Regions from separate parts of the Dickeya parazeae Ech586 genome, predicted to be linked through region 1. Evidence: riboswitches for the same ligand, from Rfam matches in the RefSeq annotation. Region 1 holds a riboswitch; each other region holds the start of a gene.
What was found. A riboswitch is a leader RNA that binds a small molecule or an ion and turns the genes downstream of it on or off. The one in region 1 is predicted to bind thiamine pyrophosphate.

Region 1 (4,212 bases):
GACTCTCTCTTCATCAGGAAAAATAAGGGCTGACTCAGCATAATCAGAAGGCAAACCGATGTATACCGGGCGATGTTCTTTCATTGCAACATGAATTAACCGCTCCATTTCGTCTACACAATTCTCAGGCGTCAAAATGGCATGCGCGCATGCCAGACGCTGGCCCAGCTCATAAAAAAGCAGGAAATTTCCATCACCTAAAGTATGGTGTACCAGCCTGGATGATTGTTGAACATGACTGGCAGGCATTCCCACTAAATGGAACACCGTTAAGTTTTCAGCATAAGCACCTGCGACGCCATTGATAGCACTCAGCTCCCCAACACCGAATGTGGTGGATAGGGCTGCCATTCCTTTTATGCGAGCATAGCCGTCAGCAGCATACGAAGCGTTTAATTCATTACAGTTCCCAATCCACTGCAGGTTGTCACTTTTACAAGCGGCGTCTTCGATGGGGAATGCGTAGTCACCGGCTACCCCAAAGATGTGTTCTATCCCAAGCGCGGCCAGACGTTCAATCACATATTCCACTACGGTTAGTTGTTCTTTCATGATATTCATCTCCACTTTTGCTCTTAATCAAGTTTTTAAATTCAGCATTAAGCCTTTTTACTAATACGCTTGATTACCTTGCGTGGAAAATGGTTTATTATCATAGGGGGTATTCAATAATGTAATAGGGGCGTCTTCGTGGATATACGTGCCTTACGCTATTTTGTAAAAGTGGTACAAAGTAATGGCTTTAACAGAGCATCAAAGTCATTGTTTGTTACACAATCCGCCATTAGTCGCAGCATCCTCAGGCTGGAAGATGAACTCGGTTGTACCTTAATAAAACGTGAGCAAAGTGGGTTAACACTGACTGATGACGGTATGATTATTTTTGATCACGCAAAAATAATTTTGTCTCAGTTTGAATCTATGCATAACGCTCTACGTGAGAAATCTGGTCCCTTATCGGGGAATTTGAATATTGGATTGCCGCCAGTCATCGCTTCAACATTTTTTTCAGCCATCATTAAAGAATTCAGCTCATGCCATCCTCTGGTCGAGCTTAAGATATTCGAATTAAGCACAACGAATATTTACGATGCAATGCAGTCTGGTAAAATTGAGACGGCTGCTGTTCTGCTACCTTTTGATGATAATAACTTTGAACTGCAAAAGTTTGGCTCAGATCGGTTGGTGTTACTCGTTAATGAAAATCATCCCCTTGTAGATAAAGAAGAGGTTGATTTTATTGAGCTGATTGAACATAAGTTCGTTTTTTTCTCAGAAAATCTTAGGGTTAATGAGCTTATTCATAGCGCTTTTGGTGTTTATAATAAAAAGCCAGAGGTGGCTGGTAGTAGTAACCATCTTGATTTAATCATTGCTATGGTTGTTGCCGGGGTCGGAATAACGTTATTGCCTGAAAGTATGTGCCGTGCAAGGAAAATTGATGGGGTAGTGACGCTTCCCGTGTCTAATCCCATATTATCTTATGAATTAGCTCTCGTGAATTTCAAAGGCTACAAGAGCCGAAATGTTTTAGCCTGGAATGTGTTAGCCAGAAAAATGTTAGGTATCTCTTTGCCGACGGAAACAGAATAGATTATTAATTCCTTAAATAACACCTCGGCGCTTTTTTTGGGGCGTATCGCGCTACGGTGAGTCCAGGTGGGGCTGGTGCGAAGGGGGCCACATCGGTCATCGAGGGAATACGGATTATCCATGACGGCAGGCATCCTGCCATTGACCTTTTTACTCAATACTCCCAATAATAGCGTTCGTTGACTCGGGGTGCCCCTTTATGAAAAGCGGGGCTGAGAAATACCCGTATTACCTGAACTGGATAATGCCAGCGTAGGGAAGTCACGGTATCCCACCGGTACCGCCTTCTTCCACGCCGGTTGGGAGGTTTATGAACGCTCGACCTGTACTTTTCCCTGCCGCGTCTGTCGCGGACTCTCTCGATGCTTTCCGTTTGCGCGCACCGTTGGTGCATTGCCTCACCAATGAGGTGGTGCAAGGGTTTACCGCCAATGTGTTGCTGGCGTTAGGGGCTTCGCCCGCGATGGTGGTCGATGCCGGTGAAGCGGCACAGTTTAGTGCGTTGGCCGATGGGGTACTGATTAATCTGGGGACGCTTGAGGCTGACCGCGCGCAGGCGATGCGCGCCGCGGTAACCAGCGCCGTCAACGCCGGTACACCGTGGGTGCTGGACCCGGTCGCGGTCGGTGGCCTGCGTTTTCGCACTGAATTTGCCGTTGAATTACTGGCGATGAAGCCAACGGCTATCCGTGGTAACGCCTCCGAAGTGATGGCGCTGGCAGGCGAGCAGTCTGCCGGACGTGGCGTGGACAGCGGCAACGATGTGCTGGCTGCCTTGCCTTGCGCCATAGCACTGGCACAACGCTGGGCTACCTGTGTGGTGGTCACCGGCGAGGTGGATTATGTGACCGACGGCGATCGGGTGCTGGCGATACCCGGCGGCGATCCGCTGATGACCCGGGTGGTTGGCACCGGGTGCGCGCTGTCGGCAGTGGTCGCAGGCTTCTGTGCGCTGGAAGGTGACCGCCTCGGTCATGTGGCCGCCGCCTGTGCGGTGATGTCTCATTGCGGGCAACGGGCGGCGGCGCAGGCACGGGGGCCAGGGAGTTTTATTCCTGCGTTTCTGGATGCGCTCTATACCCTGACGCGGGAGGCGCTGGTATGAAACGTATCAACGCGCTGACGATCGCCGGTACTGACCCGAGCGGTGGTGCCGGTATTCAGGCTGACCTGAAAACCTTCTCGGCACTGGGAGCATACGGCACCAGTGTGATTACCGCGCTGGTGGCACAAAATACCCGCGGCGTGCAGTCGGTTTACCGCATTGAACCGACGTTTGTCGGTGCCCAACTGGATTCGGTACTGAGCGACGTTCGCATTGACAGCGCGAAAATCGGCATGCTGGCACAGACGGATATTGTGGAAACGGTGGCAGACCGGCTGTTGCGTTACCCGGTGCCCTATGTGGTGCTGGATACGGTGATGCTGGCCAAAAGCGGTGATCCGCTACTGGCGGCGGAGGCAGTGGAGGCGGTGCGTCAGTTGCTGTTGCCGCGGGTATCGTTGATCACGCCTAACCTGCCTGAAGCGGCGGCGCTGTTACAGTGCGCGCCTGCCGACGATGAATACGGGATGCGTCAGCAAGGCGAAGCGCTATTGGCGATGGGGTGTCAGGCGGTGCTGATGAAAGGCGGGCACCTGAGCGACCGGGAAAGTCCTGACTGGTTGTTCATGCCGCATGCTGAGCCCGTTCGGTCAAGCACGCCGCGTGTGAACACCCGACATACACACGGCACCGGTTGCACGCTGTCGGCGGCGCTGGCGGCGTTGCGACCGCGTTATGATAACTGGCTCGATACCCTCTCTGCCGCACGGGCCTATCTGCAAGGCGCGCTGGAACAGGCTGATTCGCTGGAGGTCGGTCACGGCATCGGTCCGGTGCATCATTTTCACCGCTGGTGGTAATGATGGCAGTCTGATCAAAGCGATAAGAAAATCAGATAAGTAGTAAAAAATATTGCATAGACAGCTCGCTGATGACCCGGTAGTTTTGTGATCTCCGTCAGGTTATTGCCAGATGGCGACACTGACGTCCCCCAGGTCTTCAGGGGCTGTTTTTTTGGGGCGTATTTTCTCTGAATCTAGCGTTGAGGAGAGGCTTATGGCGGGGTCTGCGCGTGCGATCATGATCGCCAGAGGATTACAGACGATACTCAATTTCGGCCTGCTGGTGCTGGCGGTGATTCTGGTGGTTTTTCTGGCGAAGGAAACCTGGCATTTGGCGACGGTACTGCTGGTCAGCAATGAAAAAGAGTCGTCGTATATGCTGATCGAAAGCTTGGTGATTTATTTCCTCTATTTTGAGTTTTTGGCGCTGATCGTGAAGTATTTTCTCTCCGGCTATCACTTCCCGCTGCGCTATTTCATCTACATCGGTATCACCGCGATTGTACGGCTGATTATCGTCGACCATAAAAATCCGGCGGATACCTTCACCTATGCCGGGGCGATCCTGATTTTGGTGATCACGCTCTATCTGGTGAACAGCCCACGTCTCAAGCGTGAATAGCGCGCAAAGAAAAAGCCAGCTCAAGGGAGATTGAGCTGGCCAAGGAGGTGGTTCCTAGTAGCATTACTACGCTTATTTTTCGTTTTGTATTTTCTCAGCGCTGCAATAAT
Region 2 (4,212 bases), 660 kb from region 1:
CTGACCATTCCGCGCCGGGTGTATACCAACGATCACATGGACTATATCGCCGACTCGCTGATTGCACTGAAAGAAAGGGCCAGCAGCATCAAAGGTCTGACATTCACCTATGAGCCGCCGGTATTGCGCCACTTTGTCGCCCGGCTGAAACCGGTGGAATAACGCGCCACCATAAAACCTGCCATAAAAAAAGCCAGCGGAGCACTCCGCTGGCTGGTGAACAGCACCATTACTCAGAACACTGTGGCAGTTTCCCGCCACCGTTCTCACTCTCATTCGATAGCCACCGGCATTACAGCCAGCGGCGATACTCTTCCTCGTCCATATCCTGGATCTGCCACTGCGTAACCTGTAACAGCAATGCCATTCGCTGTGGAGCGGTGAGTACACCCCATCCCCGCCGACAGCCTCGGCAAAGCCAGCGACGATAAAAGCGGAATAACCGGTACATATAGCCTCCCCTTCACGACGGTTCGCGTACAGAACCATTCACTGATACTCAGTATCCGCGTAATATAGGGAAAAATATATTGATGACCTTGAGTCGTGGAGTTCCCCTTTTATGTCCTCCCCACGCCTGCAACAACAGTTCATTCGGTTATGGCAATGCCTGCAAGGTCAGGATACTGACACTACGCTGCAGGAACTGGCCGTGTTGCTCAGTTGTTCCCGTCGCCATGTCCGCTCGCTACTCAACGCCATGCAACAGCAAGGCTGGCTCACCTGGCAGGCAGAAGCCGGGCGTGGTAAACGCTCGCGTCTCAGTTTTCTCTACACCGGGTTAACCCTGCAACAGCAGCGGGCCGAAGACTTGCTGGAGCAGGACCGCATCGACCAGTTGGTACAACTGGTGGGTGACAAGGAAACCGTACGCCAGATGCTGATGTCACACCTTGGTCGCAGCGTACGACAAGGGCGCCACCTGCTGCGCATCCTCTATTACCGCCCAATGCATAACCTGTTGCCCGGCAGTGCGTTACGGCGCTCGGAAACCCATATCGCCCGCCAGATTTTCAACGGGCTGACCAGCCTAAATGAGGAAAATGGGGAACTGTTACCGGATATCGCGCACCACTGGCAGGCGTTGTCACCCTTGCACTGGCGTTTCTACTTGCGCCCGGCTATTCGTTTCCACCACGGTCGGGAACTGACGATGGAAGACGTGATCGCCTCGTTATCCCGGTTAACGTCGCTGCCGCTGTTTTCCCATTTAGCCGACATCTCGTCACCGACGCCGTTCGTGCTGGATATCCGGCTCAGCATGCCGGACGACTGGCTACCGTGGTTGCTCGGCAGCGTACCGGCGATGATCCTGCCGCAAGAATGGCCAACGCTGCCGGATTTTATGCGTCAACCGGTGGGCACCGGGCCCTATAAGGTGGTGCGCAATTCCCCCAATCAGCTAAAAATCGCCGCGTTTGACGATTACTTCGGCTACCGGGCGCTGATTGATGAGGTCAGTATCTGGGTGCTGCCTGACGCCCCGACTATCCCCGCCTGTACCGTCACGCTGCAAGGTGATGACACCACCGACAATGAACTGGAGAATCGGCTCGAAGAAGGCTGTTATTTCCTGCTGTTTGACCGCCGTTCTGCGCCAATGACAGACCCGGAGGTCCGCCACTGGCTGTGTCAGGTATTAAGCCCGGTAGCGATGCTTGCCCTGGCCGACAGCCCATACCAGAGTGACTGGTCCCCTGCCTATGGCTTGCTACCGCGCTGGCATCACAGCCCGCCGCGTGCGGTCCGGGAAAAACCGGCCGGTCTGACCCACCTCACGCTCACTTACTACCGTGACCACCCTGAGTACGCGGTGATAAGCGACATCATGAGCCGCCTGCTGGCATCACACGGCGTCACACTGACGCTACGCAGCCTGGAATTCGACGCCTGGTGCCAGGGCACCGATGTCGGCGATATCTGGCTCGGTAGCGCCAACGTCTATCTGCCGCTAGAGTTTTCGCTGTTCGCGATGCTGTATGAACTGCCGTTGCTACGACACTGTTTGGGGGAAGACGAGTTGGATAGCACCGCGCGCCAGTGGCGTCAGGGTTCCCTGTCGCTGGCAGAGTGGAGCCAGTCGCTGGTCAGTAACCAGCAACTTCACCCACTATTCCATCACTGGTTGCGGTTGCAGGGGCAGGCCAACATGCGAGGGCTGCACATGAACACACTGGGTTGGTTCGATTTCAAGTCGGCCTGGTTCGCACCGCCCGCCCCCACCACCTGACCCTCCGCTCCCCGTCATGGCGCTTTTCCTGATGTGACAAACACTTTACAATGGTGTCGTTCTCAACGGGGTGCGGCCCCAACATTCATGTACCAGTCGTCATGTACGAAGGGTCATGCACGAACAACCATGTACGTTTGCGCCGCTGAGAAAATACCCGTCGAACCTGATCCGGTTAATACCGGCGAAGGGATTTGAGACTGCATTCTGCTTGCTCAAAGACCTTTGCCGCCTTCAACAATTTGGAGCGCAAAGTGTTAAAGAAATTATTGTCCTGCCTGTTATTGCTGTCCGCCCCTGTGTTTGCCAAACCCATCCTGACGGTCTACACCTACGACTCGTTCGCCTCGGAGTGGGGCCCCGGCCCGGCGGTCAAAACCGCGTTTGAAAAAGAGTGCGACTGTGAGCTGAAATTCGTGGCGCTGGAAGATGGCGTCGCCCTGCTCAACCGCCTGCGAATGGAAGGTAACAATACATCGGCGGATGTGGTACTGGGGTTGGATAACAATCTGGTACAAGCCGCAGCACAGACCGGCCTGTTCGCCCCGCATGGCGTGAACACCAGCACGCTGACAGTGCCCGGTGGCTGGCACAACGCGACCTTCCTGCCGTTCGACTACGGTTATTTCGCCTTCGTCTATAACAAAGACAAACTGAAAAACCCGCCCAAAAGCCTGCATGAACTGGTGGAAAGCGACCAGCCGTGGAAAGTGATCTACGAAGATCCGCGGACCAGCACTCCGGGGCTGGGATTACTGTTGTGGATGCAAAAAGTGTATGGCGACAAAGCACCACAAGCCTGGCAGAAACTGGCGGCGAAAACCGTTACCGTGACCAAAGGCTGGAGTGAAGCCTACGGCCTGTTCCTGAAAGGTGAAGCCGATTTGGTACTGAGCTACACCACCTCACCGGCCTACCATCTCATCGCTGAGAAAAAAGACAGCTATGCCGCCGCCAATTTCAGCGAAGGCCACTATATGCAGGTCGAAGTCGCCGCCTCACTGGCTGGCAGTAAAAACCCGCAACTGGCGGCACGCTTCCTGCAATTTATGATAAGCCCCACCGTGCAACAGCTCATTCCGACCACCAACTGGATGTACCCGGTGATCAAAACCGAGCTGCCTGAGGGCTACAACACCCTGACGCTGCCAGCCAGTGCGCTGGAGTTTACCCCGCAGCAGGTCGTGGAACAGCGCGCGAATTGGGTTCAGGCATGGCAGCGCGCCGTCAGCCGCTGATCGCAGACTGGCTGTGGCCAGGGCTGCTGGCCACGGTTCTGTTGATCGCTACCGCGGCACTGGCGTTCGGCGCACTGTGGCTGGACGCCCCCCCGGCCCCCTGGCTGTCGCTGTGGAATGACAGCTACCTGTGGCATGTCATTCGCTTCAGCTTTTGGCAAGCGTCATTGTCCGCACTGCTTTCCACCTTGCCCGCGCTATTTCTGGCGCGGGCGTTGTATCGCCGCCGTTTTCCCGGTCGCCGTTTGCTGCTGCGGTTGTGCGCGATGACGCTAGTACTGCCGGTGCTGGTGGCGGTATTCGGTATACTCAGCGTCTATGGCCGGGAAGGCTGGCTGGCACGTTTGCTGATGCAGGTGGGCATCGAGTACCGGTTTTCGCCTTACGGCTTGCAGGGCATCCTGCTGGCTCATGTCTTTTTTAATCTGCCGCTGGCAACCCGGCTGTTCTTGCAGGCGCTGGAAGGCATTGCGACCGAACAACGCCAGTTGGCAGCCCAACTGGGCCTGCGCGGCTGGTACTTCTTCCGATTGGTGGAGTGGCCGTGGCTACGCCGCCAGCTCTTACCCGCCGGGGCACTGATTTTCATGCTGTGCTTTGCCAGCTTTGCTACCGTGCTGGCGCTGGGCGGTGGTCCGCAGGCGACGACTATCGAACTGGCTATTTATCAGGCGTTAAACTTTGACTATGACCCTGCCAGAGCCGCGCTGCTGGCGCTGTTGCAGATGGTCTGTTGTCTGGGGC
Region 3 (4,212 bases), 1.7 Mb from region 1:
CGGGCCAACTCCACCAGACCTTGCGGTGCGGATGGCATGGCTTTGGTCTGGGTCGGGAAAATATGGCCCAGCGCGATGTAAGACGGCGACAGGGCGATGGCGCGTGCCAGCTCAGCATCGTCATGGGTAGAGACACCCAAACGTAACCCGGCGGCGTGGATTGCCGCCAGATCGGCCGTATCAAGATCCTCCTGACCCAGGTGTACGCCGTATGCCTGATGCCTGACGGCCAGTTGCCAGTAGTCGTTGATAAACAGCCGGGCCTGATATTGACGGCCAAGGGCAATCGCCCGGATGATATCCGGCTCGGCCTGCTCCGCTGGCTGGTCTTTGATGCGTAGCTGGAGAGTGCGAACCCCCGCATCCAGCAGGCGCTCAATCCACGCTACGCTATCGACCACCGGGTAAAGCCCCAGCCGGGCGTCGGTGGCGGGAAACGCGCGGGTCATCAGCGTTCCTCCTGTGGCAGGCTGGTGGCGGTGTGGTACAGCTCGCTACCACGGGCGCGGAATTCGGCGGACATGTTTGCCATGCCGACGTCGATCGGTTGCGCTTCCTGACGGGCGGCGTAATCGCGTACTTCTTGTGTGATCTTCATCGAACAGAATTTCGGCCCGCACATCGAGCAGAAATGCGCGACTTTGCCAGATTCCTGCGGCAGGGTTTCATCGTGGTAGGCGCGAGCGGTTTCCGGGTCCAGCGCCAGATTGAACTGGTCTTCCCAGCGGAATTCAAAGCGAGCCTTGGACATGGCGTTATCGCGGATCTGCGCGCCGGGGTGCCCCTTCGCCAGATCGGCGGCGTGAGCGGCGATCTTGTAGGCGATCAGCCCTTGTTTGACGTCGTTTTTGTTCGGTAGGCCTAAATGCTCTTTCGGGGTGACGTAGCACAGCATAGCGCAGCCGAACCAGCCGATCATCGCCGCACCGATACCCGACGTGAAATGGTCATAGCCCGGCGCGATATCCGTGGTGAGCGGGCCCAGCGTGTAGAACGGCGCTTCATGGCAGTGTTCCAGCTCTTCGGTCATGTTACGGCGGATCATCTGCATCGGGACATGACCGGGGCCTTCGATCATTACCTGCACGTCGTATTCCCAGGCGATTTTAGTCAGCTCGCCCAGCGTGTGCAGTTCGGCGAACTGCGCTTCGTCATTGGCGTCCTGAATCGAGCCAGGGCGCAGTCCATCACCCAGTGACAGGGCGACGTCATAGGCACTACAGATTTCGCAAATTTCGCGGAAATGCTGGTAGAGGAAATTTTCCTGATGGTGCGACAGGCACCATTTCGCCATGATGGAGCCGCCGCGCGACACAATGCCCGTCAGGCGTTTGGCGGTCATCGGTACATAGCGCAACAACACTCCGGCATGAATGGTGAAATAATCTACCCCTTGTTCGGCCTGTTCCAGCAAGGTGTCGCGGAACAGTTCCCAGGTGAGGTTTTCCGCAATACCGTTGACCTTTTCCAGCGCCTGATAGATAGGCACTGTGCCGATCGGCACCGGGCTGTTGCGCAGGATCCACTCGCGGGTTTCATGAATATAGCGCCCGGTGGATAAGTCCATCACGGTGTCCGCACCCCAGCGGGTGGCCCACACCAGTTTCTCGACTTCTTCCTCAATCGAAGAGGTCACCGCAGAGTTGCCGATATTGGCGTTCACCTTCACCAGAAAATTACGGCCGATGATCATCGGCTCCGATTCCGGGTGATTAATGTTGGCGGGGATAATCGCGCGCCCGGCCGCGACTTCCTGACGCACGAATTCCGGTGTGATGTCGTCCGGCAGCAACGCACCGAAACTGTGTCCCGGATGCTGCTGGCGCAGCACTTCGCCGCGAATACGCTCACGTCCCATATTTTCGCGGATGGCGATGAATTCCATCTCCGGCGTGATGACTCCCTGACGGGCGTAATGCAACTGGGTGACACGGCGTCCCGCTTTGGCGCGTCTGGGGTGTGGCAGGTGTTCAAAACGCAGATGGTCGAGACCACTATCTGCCAGCCGTTGTTGGGTAAAACCGGAACTGACGTGCGATAAGGTTTCCGTGTCGTCGCGTTCGGCAATCCAGTCGGCCCGCAGTCTGCCAAGCCCACGGTGTACATCTGGCGTGACGGCCGGGTCGCCGTAGGGACCGGCGGTATCATAAACCGGCACCGCTTCGTTAGGTTCATAGCGCGGGTTGTCGCGGCTACCGCCCAGCAGTGTCGGGCTTAGCTGAATTTCCCGCATGGGTACGCGAATATCTGGGCGTGAACCGGTCAAATAAATCCGCTGTGAGTTTGGGAAGGTTGAGCCGCGCAGCGTATCGATAAACTGTTGAGCGGCAGCACGTTGTTCACGACGACTGGACGGTGTTTTTTCTTCGGAAGCCATCAGCTCCGTGGGAAGTTTGGATTCGGTAGACATAGCAAGTTCCTGTTCATTAATGGGAAAATTGCTTGTCTGGAGTTCGGAGGGAGTAATCGCCGGATGCTGGCTGGCAACGGCAGAAGGCATGTTGCCCTGACTGTTGCGCCACTCCCCTGAATGGATGTTGGGGGGCGATATCATTACTCTTGTTCCCTTCGCAGGTATTAGCCTGATCAGGTTCCGCGGATCCCGAATTAACGGTCTCAGCCCACGCGCCATCAGGCGTGTTGGGCACTCCGACAAGATAGGGCCCCTTGCGGGGCATAAAACTCGTGGTCAATTAAAACGATTAGCCACGACAATACTACAGCCACTTTATGCGCTGTGGTGCGGCGGCGTCAATGATCGAATATCAGCCAAGTCTGGTGATCCGCTGGGGGGATGTGCATTGCCAAGGCTTCACCCGCGCCGGATAATGCCTGACGGAATGTCGTCATGTTGACAAGGTCGATGAAAACACCAATGGGCTGCCTGACAGACCAGCCTGATAATAAGCGGGGCGATAAAAAAGATGGAAGTGACGCTGAAAGGTGAAGAAAGCGGGTGGTGGGTGGTATATCACCGCCACCAGATCTGGCTGCCTCAGGGTGAGTTACCGAAAGGAACAGCAGCGCAGTGGCAATTGCAACAGCGTTCTGCCCGTCAGGTGGGCGAATGGCTGGGGGAGCCGGTATGGCTGGTGCTACAGGAGAAGGCGAGCGACATGGGGTCGGTACGCGAACTGCTGAGTCAGGATGCCGGGTTGTTCCAGTTGGCGGGCCGTGCGGTGCAACTGGCGGAATTCTACCGTTCGCACCGATTTTGCGGTTACTGCGGCCATGAAATGTCAGCCAGTACCACTGAGCTGGCCTGCCTGTGTCACCATTGTAAAGAGCGTTACTATCCGCAAATCGCCCCTTGTGTGATTGTGGCTATCCGCCATCACGACAACATTCTGCTGGCGCAGCATTTACGCCACAAAGGCAATATGTACACCACACTGGCCGGTTTCGTTGAAGTGGGGGAAACGCTGGAACAGGCGGTGGCGCGGGAAGTGATGGAAGAGAGCAATGTCCGCGTCAAAAACCTGCGTTATGTCAGTTCACAACCGTGGCCGTTCCCGCATTCGTTGATGATGGCGTTCATGGCCGATTATGACGGGGGAGAACTGAAGCATGACCCGTCTGAACTGCGGGATGCTAACTGGTTTCGTTATGACCGCTTGCCGGAATTGCCGCCACCGGGTACGGTAGCCCGGCGTTTGATTGAAGACACGGTCGTACTGTGCCGCGAAGCTGATCAGTGATCGGCCATCGCCAGCGACAATCATGCCTGCACGCAGGCGTTACAAGGAAAAGACCATGACTGATCTGAAAAATGATCGCTATTTGCGTGCGCTGTTGCGCCAGCCTGTGGATGTGACTCCGGTATGGATGATGCGTCAGGCAGGGCGTTACCTGCCTGAGTACCGTGCGACTCGCTCGCAAGCCGGTGATTTTATGTCGCTGTGCAAAAATGCCGAACTGGCCTGTGAAGTGACGTTACAGCCGCTGCGACGTTACAACCTTGATGCCGCTATCCTGTTTTCCGATATTCTCACCGTGCCGGATGCGATGGGATTGGGGCTCTATTTTGAAGCAGGGGAAGGGCCGCGCTTTACCTCACCGGTGACCTGCCATGCCGATGTGGAAAAATTGCCGATACCGGACCCGGAACTTGAACTGGGTTACGTGATGAACGCGGTACGGACTATTCGCCGCAATCTGGCTGGCGCGGTACCGCTAATCGGTTTTTCCGGCAGCCCATGGACGCTGGCGACG

Region 2: linked by a shared signal. The riboswitch ahead of thiB (thiamine ABC transporter substrate binding subunit) and the one ahead of thiM (hydroxyethylthiazole kinase) in region 1 are both predicted to bind thiamine pyrophosphate.
Region 3: linked by a shared signal. The riboswitch ahead of thiC (phosphomethylpyrimidine synthase ThiC) and the one ahead of thiM (hydroxyethylthiazole kinase) in region 1 are both predicted to bind thiamine pyrophosphate.

Annotation. Positions count from the first base shown of each region.
Region 1 covers NC_013592.1:3,398,756-3,402,967, reverse strand. Annotated here, with positions in the region: gene DD586_RS14895 (alpha-keto acid decarboxylase family protein) at 1-552, opposite strand, end outside; gene DD586_RS14890 (LysR family transcriptional regulator) at 691-1,593, shown strand; TPP riboswitch at 1,769-1,869, shown strand; gene thiM (hydroxyethylthiazole kinase) at 1,904-2,698, shown strand; gene thiD (bifunctional hydroxymethylpyrimidine kinase/phosphomethylpyrimidine kinase) at 2,695-3,498, shown strand; gene psiE (phosphate-starvation-inducible protein PsiE) at 3,695-4,102, shown strand.
Region 2 covers NC_013592.1:4,061,325-4,065,536, forward strand. Annotated here, with positions in the region: gene tnaA (tryptophanase) at 1-162, shown strand, start outside; gene sgrT (glucose uptake inhibitor SgrT) at 293-451, opposite strand; gene sgrR (HTH-type transcriptional regulator SgrR) at 563-2,230, shown strand; TPP riboswitch at 2,287-2,441, shown strand; gene thiB (thiamine ABC transporter substrate binding subunit) at 2,485-3,468, shown strand; gene thiP (thiamine/thiamine pyrophosphate ABC transporter permease ThiP) at 3,444-4,212, shown strand, end outside.
Region 3 covers NC_013592.1:265,555-269,766, forward strand. Annotated here, with positions in the region: gene thiE (thiamine phosphate synthase) at 1-449, opposite strand, end outside; gene thiC (phosphomethylpyrimidine synthase ThiC) at 449-2,410, opposite strand; TPP riboswitch at 2,547-2,662, opposite strand; gene nudC (NAD(+) diphosphatase) at 2,925-3,698, shown strand; gene hemE (uroporphyrinogen decarboxylase) at 3,754-4,212, shown strand, end outside.